Regions from separate parts of the Paenibacillus sp. FSL H7-0940 genome, predicted to be linked through region 2. Evidence: riboswitches for the same ligand, from Rfam matches in the RefSeq annotation. Region 2 holds a riboswitch; the other holds the start of a gene.

Region 1 (7,464 bases), 3.0 Mb from region 2:
CAACGAACGATGTAGGGAGCAGGTGGATGGGTTGCGGGCAATAGTTGTTTTAAAAGCTGATTGGCTACTCGCTCACTGTTTGCAAAGGTAACCTCCCATTCCTCCAGTAGCTTGACGTATGGGGGCTCCAGATCAGGAACCAGGGCACGAATGACGAGTGTATGTTCTTTCTCCTGCTCTTTCCAGAAACGGATTTCCTCCAATGTCCGCAGAGGCAGCAGGTGACCATATTCATACCAGTTCATCTATGTTGAACCTCCTTCAGATGAAATTCATTGCATGCAGACCGTCTGTTCATGCGTCCCAAGAGTATATTCCGCGAGCTTGTTGTCCTATGAGTGCAAAAAAAAGAGCCCCTGAGGGCTCTGGAAAAAATTCAATGATTGAAATTTGGTTATTCTCCACTATTGGTGTTTTCCACATCGTCACTGCTTGTTTTCGTTACATGACTCAGGAAAGTTGAGACACGGCGCAGATATTCCTTTGGATGCTCCCGGAAGATCAACTCATGATGCGCATCCTGGACAATCCATACATCGGAGTACGGATTGGTCTGGTTGGCGGCGAGTTGCTCCGCAATTGGATAAGGCGCCTTCTCGTCCTCTGTACCATGGATGAAGAAAATCGGGAACGGATAATCTTTCTTTTTCACTTCCTGGTATGGAATCTGTTGTAATCCGGTACCATTCAGAACAGGGAACAACAGTTTCATGATCTCCAGTGTAGGCTGACGCGGGAGATCGATCTGGTTGTGAATGTTGTGGTACAGCGTATCTGGCTCCAGCAGGAACGCACTGTCCAGAATCATCGCATCTACTTCCTGCGTAATCAATCCGGTTTGAAGCGCTGTACCGGCACCCATCGAGAAGCCCCAGACAACCAGTTCCTGCGCACCACGTTGCTTGGCGAACTGGATCGCACCGAGCAGTTGCTGTGACTCAGCTTTGCCACCTGTGGCTACAGCTTTGTTCACCTGTGAGGCGAAGCCATAATCGAACATGACCACGTTAAACCCAAGTTGATGGGCATAGTGTGCCAGGTCATACATGGGTACCCATGTTTCTTCACGATTAGCACCATAGCCGTGACTGAAAATAATCGTTTTGCTTGCAGCATTGTCAGCAGGTATATACCATCCCTGCATCGTCCGGCTGCCATCTGCTGCCGGGAACGTGATATCTTCATACTTCATGTTCTTGGCTTGCATCGGATTGGAGAAGACTGGCGCTACCGTTGGATTGGATAATACCCATGCGATATAACCATGCAGTGCAATAAAACAAAACAGTAGAAAAAATACAACGGAGAGCAGCAACGCTACGATAATATGTTTGAACCGAATCAGCCTCGGTGATAGGGAAGAGGGCAGATCGGACACTTTTGTTTGCAGCGGGGCTTCGCTCTGGGATGATTGATACATGAATGCCCCTCCTTTGAAGTTCAGTTGAAGATAACAACGACATGTAAAGAGAATTGCGTCGATTTCAGAGCCTGCTTCAGAGCGATATCTTAATGTAATATATCTTTATCGTATGTTCCAATATAGTCAAAGTCAATTGATTGAGGGCATTTGTTACGCAATTGTTATATAGTTCTTAAGATATATGGGTAACATTACCTTAGTGTGTAAATTACAGGGGATTAAGTCTTATAAAAAGGAAAAATTTATACGTTGGCCTATTTTGATTTTGGCTCTTTTTGGTTTACAGATGAGACCGTTTCTCATATAATTTATGTAACCAAGTTTCATGTGATGAAACATGAGGAGGGCATTATGCCATGGAAGATCGCAAGTTAACCGTCCGGGCTGTGGAACGGGCGCTGGATATATTATTATGTTTTACCACACGCAGTGATCTGGGACTCACCGAAATTGCCAGCCAGATCGGCCTGCACAAAAGTACAGTCCACCGCTTGATGGCTACGCTGGAGGATCGAGGGTTCGTGATCCGCGATGCAGCAACAGAGAAGTACCGACTTGGCATCCGAATCTGGGAGCTGTCAGCTCATATGTCCCGCAGTGATGATCCCGCTATTCTGCTGCTGCCTGCGATGGAGCGACTGAGAGATCGATTGGGGGAGACCGTGAGTCTGTACCTGCGTGATGGGAGTGAAAGGATACGGATTCAAGCTGTGCAAAGTGATCAGGCGATCCGCCGAGTCGCTCCAGTGGGTGTTAGACTCCCGCTGTCTGTGGGCGCTTCCAGCAAAGTCCTGATGGCGTTTGCCACGGACGAGGATCGTGAAGAACTGATGAACGGGCCGGAATGGCCGGTGTTTATTGATCCCGCGGTGTATTTGGCGCAGATGGGAGATATCCGGGATAACGGATATGCGACGAGTTATGAGGAACGTGAGCCGGGAGCTGCCGCGGTATCTGTACCGATTATGGATCGCAGAGGCAATATTGCAGCTGCGCTCTCGGTCTCAGGACCTGTCAGTCGACTCTCGCAGGAGACATTGCATGAATACGCACCTGTGTTGAAGGATGCTGCTACGCAAATGGGGCTCATGTTATCCTGATGTTGATGTAAGTTTTTTCTCTAATAGAGTTTGATCATTTGGAATATAAAGGTTGTTTTTATGTTCCGGTTGCGCTACTCTGTAATGGACGGCCCAACGGAGCCAGCTTCATTGAATATGAACGGCGGCTTATGTAAGCCGCAACTTATTAACGTTACTGGGGGAGTCCGAATTGTCCGGACTGAGACGGAATCGCATGAGATTCCGGACCCTTTGCACCTGATCTGGATCATACCAGCGTAGGGAAGTAATCGGCGATATGACCACAACCACCACATGATGTGACCCTTGTAGGGCTCCGTTAAGGAGCTGCATAAAGGTGCATTATTGGTGATGGACATAAAAGTCGGTTCCTTCGGGGACCGGCTTTTTTATATACAGGGAACGGGCGATATAGCGCGGATTTTATGGGCCTCTTTTTCGATAACCTGCGGAAGTGGGCTTGGATGAGGAGGGAAGTCTTATAGATCGATGATCTGTGGCAGCCTCCGTCTGTTGTTAACTGTACATGAAAAGTGTCTCCCCTGGTCTGGTGTAGGATCGCTCTTTCTTCTCTGCATTGCGCATGATTTGGGACAGGTACGTAAGCGAGCTAATGATGAAACCAACCAAACAAGCGACGAACACTGAGGAGGAGACAAGTGAACATGAGTACAGGAAATCAAACGGGACAACAAGCGACGGAGCAGGGACATAACGATCAGCAGGTGGAAAAAGAAACAGGAGCGGCCGGACGGGTTCAGCCCTTTCCGGGCAGCCGCAAAGTCTACATTCAGGGCTCACGGCCGGACATTGCTGTACCGGAGCGTGAGATAGCCCTTCATGACACGAATACTCCCCAAGGGGTGGAGCATAACGAACCGCTGCGTGTCTACGATACGAGCGGCCCCATGACCGATCCCGAATTTCATGCGGATATCCGCGCAGGTCTGCCAGCTCTGCGCACTCGTTGGATCACAGAGCGTGGCGATGTTGAAGCTTATCAGGGCCGTATGGTTAAACCGGAGGATAACGGACTGAAGCCCGGAGGGAAGAGAGCCGGCGCTGAAGAGTACCCCGGATTACGTGGCAAACCGTTGCGGGCACAGCCGGGACGTTGTGTGACTCAGATGCATTACGCGAGGCAGGGAGTCATTACGGCAGAGATGGAATTCGCCGCCATTCGTGAAGGCGTGGAACCGGAATTTGTGAGACAGGAGCTGGCGAGTGGACGGGCCATTCTGCCATCCAACATCAATCACCCGGAGAGTGAGCCGATGTTGATCGGTCGTCATTTTCACGTGAAGATCAATGCCAACATCGGCAACTCTGCCGTATCTTCCTCCATCGAGGAGGAGGTCGAGAAGATGACTTGGGCAGTACGATGGGGATCGGATACCGTGATGGATCTATCCACAGGCAAAAACATTCATACCACCCGGGAATGGATTATCCGCAATTCACCTGTGCCGATTGGTACGGTGCCGCTGTATCAGGCGCTGGAGAAGGTGAATGGCGAAGCGGAAGCGCTGACCTGGGAGTTGTACCGTGACACGCTCATTGAGCAGGCAGAGCAGGGCGTGGACTACTTTACGATTCATGCTGGTGTATTGCTGCGTTACATCCCCATGACCGCCAAGCGTATGACAGGCATTGTGTCCCGGGGTGGTTCCATTATGGCAGCATGGTGCCTTGCGCATCATCAGGAGAATTTTTTGTACACCCATTTTGAAGAAATCTGCGAGATTATGAAAAGGTATGATGTGGCGTTTTCACTGGGAGATGGACTTCGTCCAGGCAGTATCTACGATGCGAATGACGAAGCTCAGATGGCGGAACTGGCCACGCTTGGGGAACTGACGCAGATCGCATGGAAGCATGATGTGCAGGTGATGATCGAAGGCCCGGGTCATGTGCCGATGCATAAGATCAAGGAGAATGTGGACTTGCAGATGGAGATCTGTAAAGAAGCACCGTTCTACACACTTGGGCCGCTAACGACCGACATTGCGCCAGGATATGATCACATCACATCCGCCATTGGGGCAGCCATGATTGGCTGGTTCGGCACGTCCATGCTCTGTTATGTTACGCCAAAAGAACATTTGGGCCTGCCCAACAAGGATGATGTGCGGGAAGGGGTCATCGCCTACAAGATCGCAGCTCATGCCGCCGATCTGGCGAAAGGCCATCCGCGTGCTCAACGCCGCGATGACGCATTGTCCAAGGCACGCTTTGAGTTCCGTTGGCGGGACCAGTTCAACCTGTCACTGGACCCGGAACGGGCATTATCCTACCATGACGAGACGCTGCCAGCAGAAGGGGCCAAGGAAGCTCATTTCTGCTCCATGTGCGGACCAAAGTTCTGTAGCATGCGCATTACGCAGGACATTCGTGCCTTTGCCGCGGACAAAGGATTGTCCGAGAATGAGGCTGTAGCAGCGGGTATGCAGGAAAAGGCCGAGGAATATCGGACACGGTCCTAGGCGCCGATACAGCGCAAGCTGGGCAGTCTGAAATAGAGATAAAGCCGTTTCTCTCTGTCATTGCAGAGAAGAACGGCTTTTTTTAGTGTTATGTCATGTATGTATTCTTAACCATACTCAGCCTTTATCAGAATTAGCTTTGTGATTAAGTGTGGTCCATATCTTATACAGAATTCCTGCGATAACGAATAAAAGAGCATCACTGAGTTTTGGTGCTCCTCCGTATAGAAATGCGGAACAGGAAAAACCTACTATAAACAGTAAAACAATATAGAGGAATCGCATATTAGTTCACCTCGTTAATTTGTGGTGTTACTAAGTAAGTGAGTTCATAGTTGCATAGTTTCAGATAGAACTTGTTACTTCACTCCAAATCAGCAGCTACTGTCGAGCCAAGCCCAAATCCTTCTCCAAATACGCCGCAAGCAATGCCAGCGGGCTATGGATTGGAATACCGCGATCTATTGTAACCTGTGCAGCAGCGGGAGCCATAGACAGTTGGGCCGCCACTACCGCTTTACCCGGGTACTGCTCAGCAATCTGCTGTAAGCCTTCTCGTACCGCTTCGAGATACCCTTGCTGATCTCCACGCATAATCAACTCAAATGTCCCAGGGATGCACACCGCTTCCGTCTGAGAGGTCTTGGCAACGTGTAGTTGCCCATTCTCATCCTCTTGCTGTAATGCCTGATTCAACCGTGCCATCGTTCCTTCAATAGTTGCCGGGTTGGTGAATGATATTATGTAATCTCCTGGTACTCGCCGCATCTCCTGCAATAACGGATCATCTATGCCGATCACAGGCACAGGGACCTGTATGGCTTCCTGCTCCAATACTGTCGCAAACAGGGTACACGTGACCAGAATGGCATCGGCATGACACTCAGCGATCCATTGGAGCGTCTGGGCTACCTTCTCGTGAATGACGACCGCGGAAAAGTCAGCGTCATGTTTAAGACGGTCCAGACCTGGATCGACGTAATGGACCAATTCAACTTCATAAGGAGCAAGCGTCTCTTCAATTAAGGCGATGTTGGAATAATGAGCGTGAAAACAACCAATGGTGATCATGTGCTAAGTCCCCTTTAACAGTTCGTATATGTCATGGATCTTTTAGATATTTAAACCATTATAGAAACATGCCTGAGAACTGTACAGTCGTTTATGGCTCCACGCCAATAACCGCCCTTCCGCCAAGCTGCGGAAAGACGGTTGATAACCTGACTCGACTAGGGTCGGTCCGGTGTCCATTTTTATCTAAGGGAAGGAGAAGCGTTTTTCTTCGCCATTTTTTGCTGTAAAATTTCATGAAAGGATAGACCTTGAGTGTTCTCATTCTCCTTTTTAGGAGCAGTGGTCGCCGTGTTGCGCGGATATTGGTGATGGTACGGGATCATTTGCTGAATAGGCATGCGGATCATCTTGGTTCCTCCTTTGATGCGTTTTTTTGGATTATGTATTTCGACTGGTTACCATGCCAGGTGCGCATATAGGTACATGTGACTTGTTAGACGAAATAAAAGAGTTTAAAGCGTAATTCCAATTGGATTGTAGTGATTTTACCCGGTTTTAAGGAGATGTAAACGTTTTTAGGGAAATTCAGGAGAAAAGGACCTGATATGAAAGGTTTGATATGGGAGGATCGAATCGGTTGTTATGTGAATAGTCCCAATTTTAAGGAAGTCAATGGTACCCGCATATGAGGCATATTATCTGGTTAAATGATGCAAAGCATGCTAACTAACTTGGTACCATGGTCGGGTTGTTTAGGGGATAATGTAGTTCCGGATATAACAAAAAAACTGCCGAGCGAACCCGGCAGCTTGCTTGATATGAAGAAGGATGCGATGAAACTTTGATTCTGTCTGAGGTGGTATCGTGTTGGTTTTATCTACTTTGGCGAACAGCGATGTATATATCCACTTGTACACTTTCGGGATTCAGGCTGCGTTCATCATATAATTCAAAATCCCCGGTGAACGTACGATCGCTTTGTTTATCCCATGCCCACACGGCTCCCCAAGCTTCGCCAACAACCTCTGCCATCGGTCCTTTTCTGGAAGTGAATATGGCGTAATTTGCAGGAGGGAGTAAAATGTCGTCCAATCCCTCAGGCAACGATTCGTTCGGACTGACCTCATGCCCTACCAGTATGGTGTATTCTCCGGTTATCCCATCGGTGTAATCCGTGTAACAACCATAGCGAACAACTTCAGGTGCAGGGAGGTGCTCTGAGGCAAAATAATTGTTCCAGAGTCCCTGAATACAACCTTTGCCACTGATCTCAATGGCGTTGGTTGTGCGGGCGGATACGCCGGCAAGACGTTTGCCAGGGAGCGTGACATAACGAACGGGCTGGGCAGAGAACGAATGCTCTGTTGTTACCTGACCAGGATTAGCGGAAGCAGTAGAGTTTTCAGCCAGAGATTCTGTGTGTTGATCCGTTGTATTCGTGCGCCAACGCTTCAAAAAAGGA
Region 2 (7,464 bases):
GTGGATGTTCAAGGATCCTCAGGGTAACCCTGCGAGTCGAGAATTACTACTTGCCCGGATTCAGGATTACGTTGAAACCGTCATGACCCGATACAAAGGTAAGATCTATGCCTGGGATGTGGTAAACGAGGCGATTGCGGATAGCAATGGTGATGCCAACGGTTTACGTAAAAGTCCCTTTTATGAACTAATCGGTCCGGATTATATTGAGAAAACCTATGAATTCGCTCGTGCAGCCGATCCGAATGCCAAATTATATTACAACGAATACTTCACGGAAATCCCTGAGAAAAGAGAGCATATGTATCAGTTGGTCAAACGACTGAAAGAGAAAGGGCTCATCGATGGTGTGGGTTTGCAATCCCACTATAACCTGGAATCCCCGCCCATCAAGGAAATTGAAAAAACGATCAGCATGTTCGCCGAACTTGGATTGGATATTCAGATCACGGAACTGGATGTTGATAGCGGAATTCCATTTGGTGAAGAGTTGTCCGATGAAGTCGCGGTAAAGCAGGCGTATCGATATAAGGAACTGTTGGATTTGTACAAAAAACACAAAGACCACATTTCTTCAGTTACCTTATGGGGACTCCAAGATGAGAAGTCTTACAACAACCAGGCTATGCTGTTTGATTCAGCCCTGAAGGCCAAAAAAGCATACTGGGGACTCGTGGATGAATCCAGCTTGCCTGTGTTGACACAGAGAGCCGTCTCACTTTCGGGTAAACCGGATATCAAAAAACAGTCACAAGATCCGCTCTGGAACAAAGCGGTGTCTACTACACTGAAGGATGACTCTTCGGGATCAGCCAGTTTCCGCACCTTATGGGATCATAGTAACCTGTATATCCTTGTGGACGTTCAGGATGCAAAGGCAGATGTGAACGACAAAGTAGATATCTTTGTTGATCTCAATAATGGCAAGACCACTTCATATGAAGCAGATGACCGACACGTAATCATTAAGCGGTCGGGCAAAGCTGAGGGCGTGGAGAAGCGTTCATATCGTGTACGCGAGACCAAAGCCGGATATCAGGTTGAATTGTCCATTCCGTGGGGTGGTATCCAAGTCGGATCAGAATATGAAGCCGGATTGGATATCCGTGTGACTGATGGCGGTTCAAGTGGGACACAACCTTATAATCCACTGTACTGGAATGATCGAACACAATTTCAGGAACAGGATACAAGCAAATACGGCGTGATTCAGCTTGCCCCTATGCCCAAATCTGCACAAGCTGTGCAAGGGATTGTTCAGATTGATGGAAAGAAAGACACATCATGGAATAAGGCTGCACCATTTGAAGTAAAACGGTTGAACCAGAGCGAAGGTGCAGAGGCAGTGGCTCGCGCTATGTGGTCAGGTGAGTATCTATACCTGCTGATCGACGTCACTGATCCAAACATCATTACAGACAGCATCAACCCATGGGATCAGGATTCGGTTGAGATTTTCCTGGACGAGAATCACCAGCGCACACCGTATTTTCAATATGATGATGCCCAGTTCAGAATCAGTGCAGACAATGTAGGAACCTTTGCAGGGGGTGCCTCACCTGGACGCCTTGTAAGTGCTGTGAAGAAAACAAATAAAGGATATCTCGTAGAAGCCAGAATTCATTTACAATCATTGACGCCCAAAGCAGGAAATGTTCTCGGTTTCGAGCTTCAAATTAACGACAACCAGGGCGGAGGTAAGCAGAGCGTAGCTAAATGGAATGATACGACCAATGAGAGCTGGAGAAATACTTCCCAGTACGGAATACTCACTTTTGTCGGAAAGAACAAACTCGGGCATTAAACCATCGGCAGTAGTTGCAAGAATAGAAACCATCATAACAGTGGCTGAAACTCAACCATTGTTGTGATGGTTTCCATCGTTTACATACGTCACCAAAGGTGATGAGGGGCGATACAATCTGCCTTGACTATATTTAACAGCCCTTGATATACTAAATGGATGTTATTTTTTCTTTTATGCGGATAAGAAAGTAATCAACTACATACTAACCGTTTGCGAGGGAGCCTTAACCGGCTGAGAGGGTGTTAAACCGACCTTACCTGATTTGGATAATGCCAACGTAGGGATGCAACGATGAAACGCTTTACTTGGGTAGCTCATGCGAACCCCCTTGTTTTAGTGTATTTGTCTGCGAAACATCCTATGGATGTTTCGTTTTTTTGTTTTTAAATACGTACATTATGAATTGGAGGAACACATGTTGACTATTTCAGAGAGACTATATCAGGTAGCACAGCCTGTGTGGAAGGAATGTCTTGAGCATCCTTTTGTTAAAGGGATCGGAGATGGTTCTTTACAGGTTGAACAATTTCGTTATTATTTGCTGCAAGACTACTTGTATCTGTTCGATTATGCCCGTGTATTTGCACTAGGTATCGTCAAGTCGCACGACCCCAAATTGATGCAGTTTTTTAGTAAAAACGTAGATAACATCCTGAATGGTGAAATGAAAATTCATCGTTCTTATATGGAGCGATTAGGAATTACAGAGGATCATGTTTTTCAGGTAAAACCTGCACTGAAAAATGCAGCCTATACTAACTATATGCTCTCTGTTTCCCATGCGGGTGGCATAGCAGAAGTACTTGTATCCATTCTGGCCTGCTCATGGAGCTATGCAGAGATTGGTCAAGTCCTTGCCCAAAAGCCAGGTGCAGCTGAGCATCCTTTTTACGGAGAGTGGATCACAGGATATGCTTCCTCTGAATACAACAGCAACAATCAATCCCTAGTGACGTTAACTGATAAGCTATTAGAAGGCTGTAGCGAGGGAACGTACCAACGGATGGAGGATATTTTCGTGATGTGCAGTCGCTTTGAGCTTGATTTTTGGGAAATGTCATGGAAGCTGGAGCCTTAAGTTCACTGTAGTCAATTAAAGTAGAGAGCAGCGGCCATAAACAGTCTCAGGATAGAAATAAGTAGAATACGTAAAGGAACGCTTGCAATAAGCGTGTTTCGTGACGATGCCAAAAAAAGGGCGGATAGTATCCGCCTTTTTTCATTGTTGAAATTCTTGACACAGGGACATTTTGTTCTCTGAAGTCTCTGGCTAAAATCAAAAAGGGTGTCAGGACGGAATGTTCATAGCAGTCTGAATGTTTTTCAGATCGAGCTGAATTTGCTCTGCAATATGGTAAGGGTGGTATAAACCATGCTGCACCATGTAATTTGATATCTTTTCATGAGAATCTATGGCTTCATCGAGCTGTTTCATCAAAATTTGTTTGATTTCGGGGGTGGCACATTCGGTCACAGCCATGGCGTAGTTTCTGACACCGCTCTTGGCGTTCATCAAAAAATCCATTGCGATCACGTCATCGGTCAGCGTATTAAGACCAGTCATGTGTTCTAATATTGGGTTCATTTTTTTATCTCCTATACAGTCGCTTTAGACAGCACTCCACCGAGCTCCTGAAGCTGCTGTTGTGATAAGATCGCATCTTGTTGCAAAATTTGCTTGAGCTCCGGGTCGGTTACCAGAGCTTGCATGGTCTTGGATTTAGTCATACAAACCGTCTTGAACGCAGCTATTTCATGTACCTCGAGAATCTCATGCAAAGCGTATGTGGAATCCATTCAGATTGTCCTCCCATGTATCTATTCATATTTAAGGCTTTAAGATGACTTTAATGCAATCGTCCGTTTTTGTATCGAACACTTCATAGCCCCGTTTGGCCTCGCTGAGCGGAATGACGTGCGTAACAATGTCGCCAGGGTCCACTTTGCCAGACGTAACCAACTCGTACATGTATGGCATGTAGTGAATGACCGGAGCTTGTCCGGAACGGATATTCACGTTTCGCTGCATGATATCACCGAGCGGGAATCCGTTATAACGTCCGCCGTATACCCCAGTGACTTGAATGGTGCCACCTTTGCGAACAGCCTGAGATGCAATGATAAATGCGCTCATGGTGCCGCCTTGCAGTTTCATACCGCTGGCTAGAAATTCAAGATCGCTCATCTTGCCGTCCATTCCTACCGCATCAATGACAACATCGGCGCCGCCTTTGGTCATTTCCTTGAGAGTGTTCCCAATATTCTTATCCTGTTCGAAGTTTACTATTTCCACATTGTTTGTTCGCTTCGCATGCTTTAAGCGGTAATCGACATAGTCGACGGCTATGACCCGCTTAGCTCCTTTCAGCCAGCAGAACTTCTGGGCTAGGAGTCCGACCGGGCCGCAGCCGAGCACAATGACCGTATCTCCATTTTTAACGCCGGCGTTATCTACGCTCCAGAATGCCGTCGTCATGGCATCGGCGATCAAGCTTAGCTTTTCGTCCGGTTGTTCGCAGTTTTCAGGGATCTTAAAGTGGGTAAAATTAGCAAATGGGACCCGTAAATACTCCGCTTGCCCGCCGGGATATCCGCCGGTCGTTCCGGAGTAGCCGAAATATGCGCCCATATCCCCGTGTTCGTTGGAATTGTCACATTGGCTTTCCAGCTGATTTTTGCAAAAAAAGCATTCTCCGCATGCGATGTTAAACGGGATGATTACGCGGTCGCCTTTTTTTACCTTGGTCACGCCAGGGCCCACTTCTTCTACGATCCCCATCGGCTCATGTCCGATGACATAGTTTTCCTGAAGGTTAGGGATCATCCCGTGAATAAGATGAAGGTCAGAACCGCAAATCGCGGTACTGGTGATCTTTACGATCATATCGTCCGGTTTCACAATCTTCGCATCCGGCACCTCTTTGACCACGACATTTTTAACCCCTTGATACGTTACCGCCTTCATGCTTTATGTCCTCCAATATGTTCATCTGGGGTCCGATCAAACATCCCTTTACGTGACGTATCACCCGGGAACAGATTCATCTGCCCGATCATCACCGTATTTTTCGCCGAAAGCTGATCGAGTTGGTACTGTTCGTTCAGCTCATAAGGATGAAACCATTTTTTGCGAATCATGAGCTCCGAAATTTCTTGGTGCATTGAAATTCCCTGCTTCAGATGAGTATGCAACAGGGCTCTTACATCCGGTGAAGCCGTTTCCGTCAGGGCGATGGACAAATTACGTACACCCTCCTTGGCACGAAGAAGGAAATCCATGGCAAAAGTCATATCTGCCATTTCCGGCATATTCAATGAATTAATCGGATCTAAATAATCGGTATTCATCTGAGTTCCCCTTAATGTGTTATAGGTGTCGGATTATTCGGAACGGGTGCTTGAAAAGGAGCTCTTGCGTAGATTGCTTGCAGCTCAGCAATCTGTTGTATGGATTGAATTACGTCTTTCTGCATTAATGCTTTTAGCTCTTGGTCAAAGACCAGGCCTTGCATAAGTTTCGACTTAGCGATGCAGAGCGTTTTGAAGTTTAACGCTTCATGCAGTTCCATCGATTCGTGCGGCGCTAGCGTTGGATTAGCCATTCAGAAATGATCCCCTCCTTTTTCATCAAGATTAGATTTTCCAATGCATCGGATCTTATACTAATATGGATCACCGGAGAGGTAAGATCCGAATATTCCCATACAGTCGCAGGGATATATACAAAATCTCAATCCCATACTTATTTCTGTTTAAATGAATGATCTTACTCATGGAAGGAGGAGTCACGGTGCCCAATAAAAACAAAATTGATCTAGCAACCGAAAACGCAAGAAAACCAGCAGAAGATGCACTTAACTCGAGTGGTAGTAATACGCTGGAGCAGCATGCATCTAACGCGGTTTCTAAGGTGCAGACGGCTTTAAATCAGGCAATAAGCTCGTTAAGTGAATCTAATGCGGCAACAAATTCACAAGCGTTGGAGATTGCCAGGCAGCAATTGACCCGAGCAGAGGAATTTTTAGATCAAGCGATAACTTCAGCCAATGCATTAGGTTTACCGGACCAACAATAAAACGGTTTTGGTACTGATAAGCTTGGCAAAGTTTTGCGTTGACGATCGGAAGAAGCATTTTTCCTAGAGCACATATAGTTAACGTCAACATGCTTCGGCTTACGCCGAAGTTTTTTTGTATTTTTAAATGTATCGGACAATTTCAAAATCGAGGTTAAAAAAGAATGATTAAGGGCCAGGCATTAGAAAAAGTCTTGAACATAATTATAGGTAATATCTATTCAACTATGTTGAGGAGGACATCATACAGCCTATGTTACCTATGGAAGAATATTTTGGTAAGTTAGAACTCGTTCATTCCTTTTACGGGGCTATGCCTACAGGCGTTAGTGTATCCGAAACCGGGCGTACCTTTATTTGCTTTCCAAAATGGGGAGATGACGTTAGATTTACGGTAGCGGAAATTGTTGATGGTCAGATGCAACCTTATCCTAATGAAGAAACGAATTTGATCAACCCATTGAATATCGTTATGTCCTTCATTAGTGTCCAGAGTGTTGTTGCAGATGGAAGGGGAACCCTGTGGGTACTGGACACGGCTGCACCAAATTTTTCAGAGCCTATTAAAGGAGGGGCAAAATTAGTCGCGGTAGATTTAGAAACAAATACAATTAGAAAAGTATATACATTTGCAGATGATGTAGTCTTGCCGACAACGTATCTAAATGATGTCCGATTTGACTTTCGTGTAGGAAAAGCAGGTTACGCATATATAACGGATTCTTCTTCCAATGGTCCAGGCGCTATTATCGTCGTAAATTTAGAAAACGGAAATGCGTATAGACGGTTGCATGGAGCAAGCTCGACCTCACCCGATCCGTATTTTGTGCCGAAAGTGGAAGGTAAAATTTTGATGAATCGAAACGCGGATGGTTCGACATCTCCGTTTCGATTGGCCTCTGATGGTATAGCGATTTCCCCTGATGGAAAAATCTTATTCTATTGTCCATTAACCAGTCGCCAGTTATTCTCTATCTCAACAGAATCGTTAAGAGACAGAACGATACCGGATTTTAAGTTAAGTGATCTTGTGCAGTATTGGGGAGAGAAGGGTGCATCTGATGGGATGATCACAGACGCTAAAGGAAACGTTTATGCTGGAGATTACGAAAACGATAGTATTCGAAAGATATTGCCAAATGGAATCATGGAAACCATCGCCCATGATCCCCGAATTTTATGGCCGGATACTTTTTCTATTGGTCCGGATCAATACTTATATGTAATTGTGAACCAATTACATAGGCAGGCCAGATTTCATTACGGAAAAGACCTGCGACAAAAACCCTATAGTCTACTACGCATGAACATTGATGAATTACCTGCTCCTACCTTTTGATACATCCCACTTTTCAAAGCAGATTTTAATAGCAGATTATTCAGTTCATTTTGCGGGACCGTAGGCCCTTTATCTAAGGGCAATATAGTAATTCTAATGAACTTAAGATAGGGACAGGTATCAGTTGATGCCTGTCTTTTTGTTTTTTGTCGCCCAAGAGGAAAGCCGGAGACAGATACAAAGGGTAGGGTACCATAATACACTCATTCGATTAAGATTAATCTGGTAGCATGTTGTTCCCGA

Evidence for each region. Region 2 has a riboswitch for thiamine pyrophosphate ahead of tenA (thiaminase II). Riboswitches for the same ligand answer to the same signal wherever they lie in the genome.
Region 1: it holds a riboswitch for thiamine pyrophosphate, as region 2 does, so the genes downstream of both, thiC (phosphomethylpyrimidine synthase ThiC) here and tenA (thiaminase II) in region 2, are expected to answer to the same signal.

Annotation. Positions count from the first base shown of each region.
Region 1 is NZ_CP150280.1:4,950,891-4,958,354, reverse strand. It holds gene MHB71_RS21780 (Fe-Mn family superoxide dismutase) at 1-245, opposite strand, end outside; gene MHB71_RS21775 (alpha/beta fold hydrolase) at 395-1,420, opposite strand; gene MHB71_RS21770 (IclR family transcriptional regulator) at 1,780-2,523, shown strand; TPP riboswitch at 2,673-2,786, shown strand; gene thiC (phosphomethylpyrimidine synthase ThiC) at 3,171-4,988, shown strand; gene MHB71_RS21760 (hypothetical protein) at 5,370-6,059, opposite strand; gene MHB71_RS21755 (hypothetical protein) at 6,242-6,409, opposite strand; gene MHB71_RS21750 (zinc ribbon domain-containing protein) at 6,876-7,464, opposite strand, start outside.
Region 2 is NZ_CP150280.1:1,982,840-1,990,303, reverse strand. It holds gene MHB71_RS08875 (endo-1,4-beta-xylanase) at 1-1,804, shown strand, start outside; TPP riboswitch at 2,012-2,109, shown strand; gene tenA (thiaminase II) at 2,223-2,885, shown strand; gene MHB71_RS08865 (spore coat protein) at 3,096-3,392, opposite strand; gene MHB71_RS08860 (hypothetical protein) at 3,404-3,604, opposite strand; gene MHB71_RS08855 (zinc-dependent alcohol dehydrogenase) at 3,636-4,772, opposite strand; gene MHB71_RS08850 (spore coat protein) at 4,769-5,155, opposite strand; gene MHB71_RS08845 (hypothetical protein) at 5,167-5,409, opposite strand; gene MHB71_RS08840 (hypothetical protein) at 5,598-5,882, shown strand; gene MHB71_RS08835 (L-dopachrome tautomerase-related protein) at 6,136-7,221, shown strand.